2 linked regions of the Hamadaea flava genome follow. The protein of the gene in region 1 binds, or shares a complex with, the protein of each later gene. Links are inferred from orthologs where the notes say so. Each region holds a gene or a part of one and is shown in the gene's direction. Other genes may lie near its edges.

Region 1 (4,289 bases):
GGCCGCCGTGCAGCATCAGGCGCAGATCGTCGCGATTGACCCGGACCGCCTTCGGCTGCTGAGTCTTGGCCCAGGTGGTCTTGCCCGAGCCGGGCAGGCCACGGGTGATGGTCAGGGTGGGGGTACGCATCAGTCTCCGTTCAAGTGGTGCGCGCGTACGCGTAGCAGCCAGTGTTCGACCGCGGCCTCGTCCGGCTGCTCCGGCAGTACGGTACGCGCGGCGGCGAACCGCTCCCGGGCGTCTTCGAGCACCGGCCCGGCGAGGCCGGGGTCGGCGTCCACATGGGTGCCGAAGTCGAGGTATCGCTCGGGGTCGGCGAGCCGGATCGGCAGCACCCCGGTCTCGTAGAGGGCCAGCCCCTGGTCGATCAGGCGCAGCATGTGCCGGGCGTGCTTGGCGGCCCGCCGGTCGATCCAGTTCCCGCTGCGGCGTTTGCTGCCGAGCCGGGACAACTGCTGGGCGGCGTACCCGAGGAAGGCGTCGCGCACTCGGGGCGCCGAGAGGAACGCCGACCGGAGGCCGATCAGTTCGTCGCCCAGCGGCGTACGCACCTCGTAGAGCTCATCAGGCAGCCACAGCAGTTCGATGGCGGTGGGATTGCCGGACAGCGCGAGGCGGCAGTACTTCCCGGCTTCGTGCAGCGTCCGGTCCGGCTCGTTTTCCACGATGGACTCGCGGGGCGGGCGCAGTCCGTGGAAGGACTCGGTCGGGGCGGCGAAGACGCCCAGCCGGTCCACATCAGAGTGCGGACCGGCCAGGCCGTACGCCGTCGACCCGACGACGCCCTCCAGCAGTACGGTGCTGCCGGCTGGAAGCGGCCCGGTGCCGCCCGTCGGTTCGGTCGGAGGGGTCGGAGCAGGGTCATTCGTCATCGAAGGTCCGTCCATGGGGCGTCTCGCCGGCCTCGGGCTTGGCCGCCTGCCAGAGCGCGGGGCGAAGATCCCGCTCGTCGAGCCGGGCGAACAGCAGACCCCGCAGCTCGTGCCGGCTTGCGATGAGCGCGAAGTCCTTGCGGCTGTAACCGTCGGGCAGGCCGGCCACGATCTCCCGGAAGACCCGCTCGACCTCCTCGACCCCGGCGTCGACCTCGGTACGCAGCCGGTCGGCCACCTCCCGGGCCCAGACGTGGAACTCGTCGGGCAGCGGCTCGCAGATCGCGGCCACGGTCGACCCGGCTACCAGCGCCTCCCAGATCGTCCGGGAGGTGAGACCGGTCACGATCCGGTGCAGCCGCAGGTAGTCCTCGTACTTGATCTTCACGCGCTCACCGGTGGCGAAGGCGTGGACGACCAGGCCCTCCCGATTCGGCCGGGCCGGGGCGGCCAGCGCCGCGCCGAAGGTGGCGTACGCGAACGTCTCGACGCGCGGGCCGGGCCAGGCGACCTGCGCCGGACCGAGCGACCGGCCGGAGATCGTGTCGACCGCGCCGAGCAGGACGAGATCCTCCATGCCCCCATAGTCGACCACGATCCGGTTCTCCGGGTAGATGATCTCGAAGAGAACCGTCTGACCGGCCGGCGGCGACCAGTCCGGGTACCGCTTACGCAGCAGCGCGGTCGCCCGGACCGCCTGGTCGGAGGTGAACGACCCGCGCGTCGCGATGGCGTGGCCGCCCGTGACGGGGTAGACGATCCCCAGCGAGCCGTCGGCCTTGTCGGTCACCTCCACCGCCTCGTCCAGCGCGAACGTAGGCGCGCCGGTCTGGCCGTGGTTGAAGAACTTCCGGTAGGGCCGCGCGAGGATCTCACCGGTTTGGGCATGCGCGATCAACCCTCGGCAGATAAGCGTGGTTTCGCGCCAAGCGCCGTCGTATGCGCATTTCTCGGTGTAGTTGTAGATCACCAAGGGCAGCTCAGGATGAGTCTGCGTACGCAGATGACCGGCGTCGAGCGCAGCCTGGAGCGCGCCCGCCGGGAAGAGGTCGGTGAGCGTGACCACAATCGGTCCCTTTCGAGGGGTGGCGGAATAGCGAAGGGGGGTGTCACGTTACGGATCTCGTCACCTGCTGCGCACCTCAATTGGGACGCGTGGCAGGATGGACCGTCGGCCGTAGGCCGAGTAGTTAGCAGAGTGGCCCGGCAACTGCCCGGGGCGCTGGTTCACGCCCGAGCATGTCGCCACAGGCGACATGTGTTGACGGCGACCCAGCGCACAGCCATGAGAGGACCTGAGGCGACATGAAGTCTGGTATCCACCCGGAGTACAACGTGACCACCGTCACGTGCTCCTGCGGCAACTCCTTCACGACCCGCAGCACCGCGAAGAACGGTCAGATCCACGCGGAGTCGTGCAACGAGTGCCACCCGTTCTACACCGGCAAGCAGCGTGTCCTGGACACCGCCGGCCGCGTGGCCAAGTTCCAGGCGAAGTACGCCAAGGTCGGCAAGGCCGCCAAGTAGCTGCCGCAGAGGGCGGCGCGCCGCGTTCATGAAGGACGCGGCGCGCCGCCCTCTTCGCGTGTACACCGGGGTTTCGACAGGAGGGGATGGCGCGGATGAGCACCGATCGGCTGACCGAACTGCTGGCCGAGTACGACCAGCTGGAGAAGACGCTCGCGGACCCGGCCATCCACGCCGACCAGGCCGCCGCCCGCAAGGTCGGCCGCCGGTTCGCCGAACTCACCCCGATCCACAAGACCGCGGGTGAGCTGGCGCAGGCTCGCGCCGACCTCGCCGCGGCCAGGGAACTGGCCGCGCTCGACGCCGACTTCGCCGCGGAGGCGGAGGCGCTCGAGGCCCGCCTGCCCGAGCTGGAGGAACGCCTCGCGGAACTGCTCATGCCCCGCGACCCCAACGATGCCAAGGACGTGATCCTGGAGATCAAGGCGGGCGAAGGCGGCGAGGAATCCGCGCTTTTCGCGGGTGACCTGCTCCGGATGTTCCTGCGATACGCCGAAAGGCGCGGTTGGGTCACGGAAGTCCTCGACGCGCAGGACTCCGACCTCGGCGGATACAAGGACGTGGCGGTCGCGATCAAGACCAAGGGCGTACCGGACGGCGGTCACGGCGTGTGGTCGCGGCTGAAGTGGGAGGGCGGCGTACATCGGGTCCAGCGGGTGCCGGTGACCGAGTCGCAGGGCCGCATCCACACCTCGGCGGCGGGCGTACTGGTGACGCCGGAGGCCGAGGAGACCGAGGTCGTCATCGATCCCAGCGACCTGCGGATCGACGTCTACCGGTCGCAGGGCGCGGGCGGGCAGTCGGTCAACACCACCGACTCCGCCGTACGCATCACGCACCTGCCCACCGGGATCGTGGTGACCTGCCAGAACGAGCGGTCGCAGCTGCAGAACAAGGACCGGGCGATGCGCATGCTGCGGGCCAAGCTCGCGCAGGCCGCCGAGGAGGAGGCGGCCGCCGCCGCGTCCGACGCCCGCAAGGCGCAGGTGCGGACGGTCGACCGTTCGGAGCGCATCCGGACCTACAACTTCCCCCAGAACCGGATCACCGACCACCGGATCGGCTATACGGCGTACAACCTCGATCTGGCTCTGGCCGGAGACCTGGACGGCGTGCTCGACGCGCTGACCGCCGCCGACCGGGCCGCCCGCCTCGCGGGTGAGACCGAGCTGTCCCGGCAGTAAACTGACAGACGTGCAGGCCGGTGAATCTGCGCAGGTCAGGTCCCTTCTTCGGGAGGCGGCCAGCCGGTTGGGCGCAGCCGGGGTGGGCAGCCCGCGAACCGACTCGGAGCTGCTGCTGGCTCATGTCCTGGAGTGCGAGCGCGGCCGGCTCTACCTGCTCGACGTGATCGACACCGTCCAGGCCGAGCGCTATCGGGCCGTCGTCGAGCGCCGGGCGGCCCGGGAACCGCTCCAGCACATCACCGGCAGCGCTTGGTTCCTCGACCTCGATCTTCAGGTGGGACCCGGCGTGTTCGTCCCCCGTCCGGAGACCGAGACGCTCGCCCAGTGGGGGATCGACCACATCGCCGGGCTGGAACGGCCGACCGTCGTCGACCTGTGCAGCGGCAGCGGCGCCTTGGCACTGGCGGTCGCCAGAGCGCGCCCGGACGCCGAGGCGTACGCCGTCGAGGTGTCGCCGGAAGCGCTGGAATGGCTGGGCCGCAACGCTTTCGGGACGCGGGTGCGAGTGGTGCCGGGTGACGTCCGCGATCCCGACCTGCTCGCCGAGGTACGCGGCCAAGCCGATCTGGTCCTCTGCAACCCGCCTTATGTGCCCGCTGCCCAACGCGTACCCGTGGAAGTGCGCGCGGATCCGCCGCTGGCCGTGTTCGCCGGGGTGGACGGCCTGGATCTGATCCCGGTGGTGGCCGAGCTGGCCGCGGA
Region 2 (4,418 bases), 480 kb from region 1 along the record:
CCAGGCGTATCACGACCGGGTGCAGATGCCCTACTCGAAGATCAAGGCGAACATCGCCGAGGTCCTCAAGGCCGAGGGCTACATCTCCGCCTGGGCGGTTGAGGAGCCCGAGGAGGGGGCTGTCGGCAAGACGCTGACGGTCGACCTCAAGTACGGCCCGAGCCGTGAGCGCAGCCTCGCCGGCATCCGCCGGGTCTCCAAGCCCGGCCTTCGGGTCTACGCCCGTTCGCAGGAGCTCCCCAAGGTGCTCGGCGGCCTGGGCGTGGCGATCATCTCGACGTCCCAGGGACTGCTCACCGATCGGCAGGCCCGCAAGCGAGGGGTGGGCGGGGAAGTCCTCGCCTACGTCTGGTGAGGAAGGTCTGCAATGTCGCGAATCGGACGTAAGGCGATCCCGGTCCCGACCGGGGTCGACATCACCATCGATGGCCCGACCGTCAAGGTCAAGGGCCCCAAGGGCGCTCTCGAGCACACCCTCGCCGAGCCGATCACTGCCGAGCGCAGTGAGAGCGGCGAGCTGCTCATCAGCCGCCCGAACGACGAGCGCCGCGCCAAGGAGCTGCACGGTCTCTCGCGTACCCTGGTCGCCAACATGATCGTCGGCGTCACCGAGGGCTACCGCAAGAGCCTGGAGATCAACGGCACGGGTTACCGCGTCACCGCCAAGGGCTCGGACCTCGAGTTCGCCCTGGGCTTCTCGCACCCGGTGCTGGTGACCGCCCCCGCGGGCATCACCTTCACGGTGGAGCGGCCGACGCTGTTCCACGTGTCGGGTATCGACAAGCAGCTGGTCGGCGAGGTCTCCGCGAAGATCAGGAAGATCCGTCCGCCGGAGCCCTACAAGGGCAAGGGTGTCAAGTACACGGACGAGGTCATCCGCCGCAAGGCTGGAAAGGCAGGTAAGAAGTGAGCGCCCAGCTCCTCAAGCGCCGCAGCGGCGTCGCGGCTCAGCGCGCCGTCGGCAAGGCGCGCCGGCACTTCCGGATCCGCAAGAACCTCAGCGGAACGGCGGAGCGGCCGCGTCTGGTGGTCACCCGCAGCCTGCGGCAGATCACCGTGCAGATCGTGGACGACATCAAGGGTCACACCCTCGTGTCGGCCTCTTCCATGGACGCCTCGATCCGGGGCGCCGAGGGCACCAAGAGCGACCTCGCCACGAAGGTGGGCGCTCTGGTGGCCGAGCGCGCCAAGGCCGCGGGCATCAGCAAGGTTGTGTTCGACCGTGGCGGCAACCGCTACGCCGGCCGTATTGCGGCTCTGGCGGACGCGGCCCGCAGCGGCGGGCTCGAGTTCTAGGAAGGAGTGGATCGAATAATGGCAGGTCCACAGCGCCGGGGCTCCGGGTCCGGTAACAGCAACGAGTCCGGCGACGGTCAGCGTCGCGGTCGCGGCGACCGTCGCGACGGCGGCCGGGACCGCGCGCCGGTCGAGAAGACCCCGCACATCGAGCGGGTCGTCACGATCAACCGCGTCGCGAAGGTCGTCAAGGGCGGTCGTCGGTTCAGCTTCACCGCGCTGGTCGTGGTGGGCGACGGCGACGGCACGGTCGGCGTCGGCTACGGCAAGGCCAAGGAGGTGCCCGCGGCGATCGCCAAGGGTGTCGAGGAGGCCAAGAAGCACTTCTTCAAGGTGCCGCGGATCGGTTCGTCCATCCCGCACCCGGTGCTGGGCGAGGACGCCGCGGGCGTCGTCCTGCTGAAGCCGGCGAGCGCTGGTACCGGTGTCATCGCCGGTGGCCCGGTGCGTGCCGTGCTGGAGTGCGCCGGCATCCACGACGTGCTCTCCAAGAGCCTCGGCTCGTCCAACCCGATCAACATCGTCCACGCCGCCGTGAAGGCGCTGCGGATGCTGGAGTCGCCCGAGGCTGTCGCCGCTCGCCGCGGTCTGCCGGTCGAGGACGTGGCCCCGGCCCGCATGCTGGCACTGCGCGCGGGAGCGGGTGCGTGATGGCGCGGCTGAAGGTTACGCAGGTCCGGTCCGAGATCGGTGCCAAGTTCAACCAGCGCGAGTCGCTGCGTTCGCTCGGCCTGAAGCGGATCAACGATGTGGTCGTCAAGGAGGACCGTCCCGAGATTCGCGGGATGATCTTCACGGTGAACCACCTGGTCAAGGTTGAGGAGGTCGACTGATGACGATCAAGGTCCACCACCTCCGTCCGGCAGCCGGCGCCAAGACCGCGAAGACCCGTGTCGGTCGCGGTGAGGGCTCCAAGGGTAAGACCGCCGGTCGCGGTACGAAGGGTACGAAGGCCCGTTACCAGGTCTCGGCGGCGTTCGAGGGCGGGCAGATGCCCATCCACATGCGCCTGCCGAAGCTGAAGGGCTTCAAGAACAAGTTCAAGGTCGTGTTCCAGGTCGTGAACCTGGACCGGCTGGCCGAGCTGTTCCCGAACGGCGGCCAGGTCGGCCCGCAGGAGCTGGCCGAGGCCGGCGCGGTCCGCAAGGGCCAGCCGGTCAAGGTGCTCGGCACCGGCGACCTCGGCGGCATCGCTCTCCAGATCTCGGCGCACGCGTTCAGCGCGTCCGCCAAGGAGAAGATCGCCGCCGCCGGTGGCACCGCCACCGAGCTGTAAGCCAGGCAGGCTCGGTGGCAAGCTACCGAGCTGTTAAGCACGGGCAATCAGGGCGCCGGCTGCTGCTTCCTTCTGTGGAGTCGGCAGTCGGCGCCTTGCTTTTAGCACAGGTCCAGGGGCACCGAGGCAAATAATGTGTCGACACCCCTGAGCAGAACCACCCTTGGACTGTTACAGTCCAAACCCAGCTATGGGATTCGTCCCGTAGCCATCCCGTCACGCCCCCGCCACCGACCCCGAAAAGGTCGCCTCGCGCAGGAGGATAGAGTTGCTCTCCGCGTTTCTCAGTGCGTTCAAGACGCCTGACCTGCGCAAGAAGCTGCTGTTCACGGCGGCCATCATCGCGCTTTACCGGCTCGGTGCCACCATTCCCAGCCCCGGCGTCTCCTACGGCAACGTCCAGGAGTGCATCAAGAACGCACAGGCGGGGGACACCAACGGGATCTTCAGCCTGCTGAACCTCTTCTCCGGCGGAGCGCTGCTCTCGCTGTCGGTGTTCGCGCTGGGCATCATGCCCTACATCACCGCGTCGATCATCCTGCAGCTGCTGACCGTCGTGATCCCGCGGCTCGAGCAGCTGCGCAAGGAGGGCCAGTCCGGCCAGGCGAAGATCACGCAGTACACCCGGTACCTGACCCTGGGTCTGGCCGTCCTGCAGTCGTCCGCGTTCGTCGCGCTCGGCAAGTCGGGCCAGCTGTTCGGCAACGCCTGCCCGGCCGGCGTCGAGATCATCCCGCAGACCGCGATCCCGCAGTGGCTGACCCTGGCTTCGCTCGTGATCACGATGACCGCCGGCACCGGCGTCATCATGTGGCTGGGCGAGCTGATCACCGACCGCGGTATCGGCAACGGCATGTCCGTCCTGATCTTCACCTCGATCGCCGCCCGGCTTCCCGCCGAGGGCTGGCAGATCTACAAGTCCAAGGGCGCGTACTGGTTCGTCGGCGTACTGGTTCTGGTCGTCGCGATCATCGCTGCCGTGGTCTACATCGAGCAGGCGCAACGCCGGATCCCCGTGCAGTACGCCAAGCGCATGGTCGGCCGGCGCATGTACGGCGGCACCTCGACCTACATCCCGCTCAAGGTCAACCAGGCCGGCGTCATCCCGGTCATCTTCGGCTCGTCCCTGCTCTACCTGCCGCAGTTGGCGCTCCAGTTCACCAAGAGCGACGACCCGGGCAAGGTCTGGACGTGGGTCGACCGGCACCTGGCCAACCCGAGCGACTGGGTCTACATCCTGACCTACTTCCTGCTGATCATCTTCTTCACCTACTTCTACGTGTCGATCACCTTCAACCCGACTGAGGTGGCCGACAACATGAAGAAGTACGGCGGGTTCGTGCAGGGCATCCGGCCCGGCAAGCCCACCGCCGACTACCTGGACTTCATCCTGACCCGGATCACCCTGCCGGGTGCCCTCTACCTGGGCATCATCGCGGTCCTGCCGAACTTCTTCTTCATGTGGCTCGGCGGCAGCAGTTACCAGAACTTCCCGTTCGGTGGCACCGCGGTACTGATCATGGTCGGCGTCGGCCTGGAGACGGTCAAGCAGATCGAAAGCCAGCTCATGCAGCGGAACTACGAAGGCTTCCTGCGATGAGGCTGGTTCTCGTCGGCCCGCCGGGCGCGGGGAAGGGTACGCAGGCGGAGTTCATCGCCTCGACCCTCTCCGTGCCCAAGATCTCCACCGGCGACATCTTCCGGGCGAACGTGTCCCAGGGCACGCCGCTGGGGCTGGAAGCCAAGCGGTACATGGATTCCGGCGGTCTCGTCCCGGACGAGGTCACCATCAACATGGTGCGGGACCGGTTGGCCGAGCCCGACGCCGCCGACGGTTTCCTGCTCG

The links.
Region 2: rpmE (region 1) and rpmD share a complex: the UniProt entries of both Bacillus subtilis proteins name them as parts of the 50S ribosomal subunit. The link is inferred for Hamadaea flava from one-to-one orthologs.

The regions. Positions count from the first base shown.
Region 1 is NZ_JAMZDZ010000001.1:3,876,525-3,880,813, reverse strand. Bases 924-3,789 are described here. They hold rpmE (50S ribosomal protein L31), read left to right. Parts: upstream 924-2,178; coding sequence 2,179-2,400; downstream 2,401-3,789. Other genes in these bases: prmC (peptide chain release factor N(5)-glutamine methyltransferase), read left to right, coding at 3,595-3,789; prfA (peptide chain release factor 1), read left to right, coding at 2,496-3,584; HDA40_RS18165 (RNA ligase), read right to left, coding at 924-1,939. Also shown: HDA40_RS18175 (phosphatase domain-containing protein), read right to left, coding at 1-130; HDA40_RS18170 (nucleotidyltransferase domain-containing protein), read right to left, coding at 130-873; more of HDA40_RS18165, read right to left, coding at 863-923; more of prmC, read left to right, coding at 3,790-4,289. UniProt on the Bacillus subtilis protein: Binds the 23S rRNA. While neither of the L31 paralogs is essential, this protein seems to function as the main L31 protein.
Region 2 is NZ_JAMZDZ010000001.1:4,355,079-4,359,496, reverse strand. Bases 543-3,537 are described here. They hold rpmD (50S ribosomal protein L30), read left to right. Parts: upstream 543-1,946; coding sequence 1,947-2,129; downstream 2,130-3,537. Other genes in these bases: secY (preprotein translocase subunit SecY), read left to right, coding at 2,841-3,537; rplO (50S ribosomal protein L15), read left to right, coding at 2,129-2,572; rpsE (30S ribosomal protein S5), read left to right, coding at 1,315-1,947; rplR (50S ribosomal protein L18), read left to right, coding at 907-1,296; rplF (50S ribosomal protein L6), read left to right, coding at 543-910. Also shown: rpsH (30S ribosomal protein S8), read left to right, coding at 1-355; more of rplF, read left to right, coding at 368-542; more of secY, read left to right, coding at 3,538-4,172; HDA40_RS20475 (adenylate kinase), read left to right, coding at 4,169-4,418.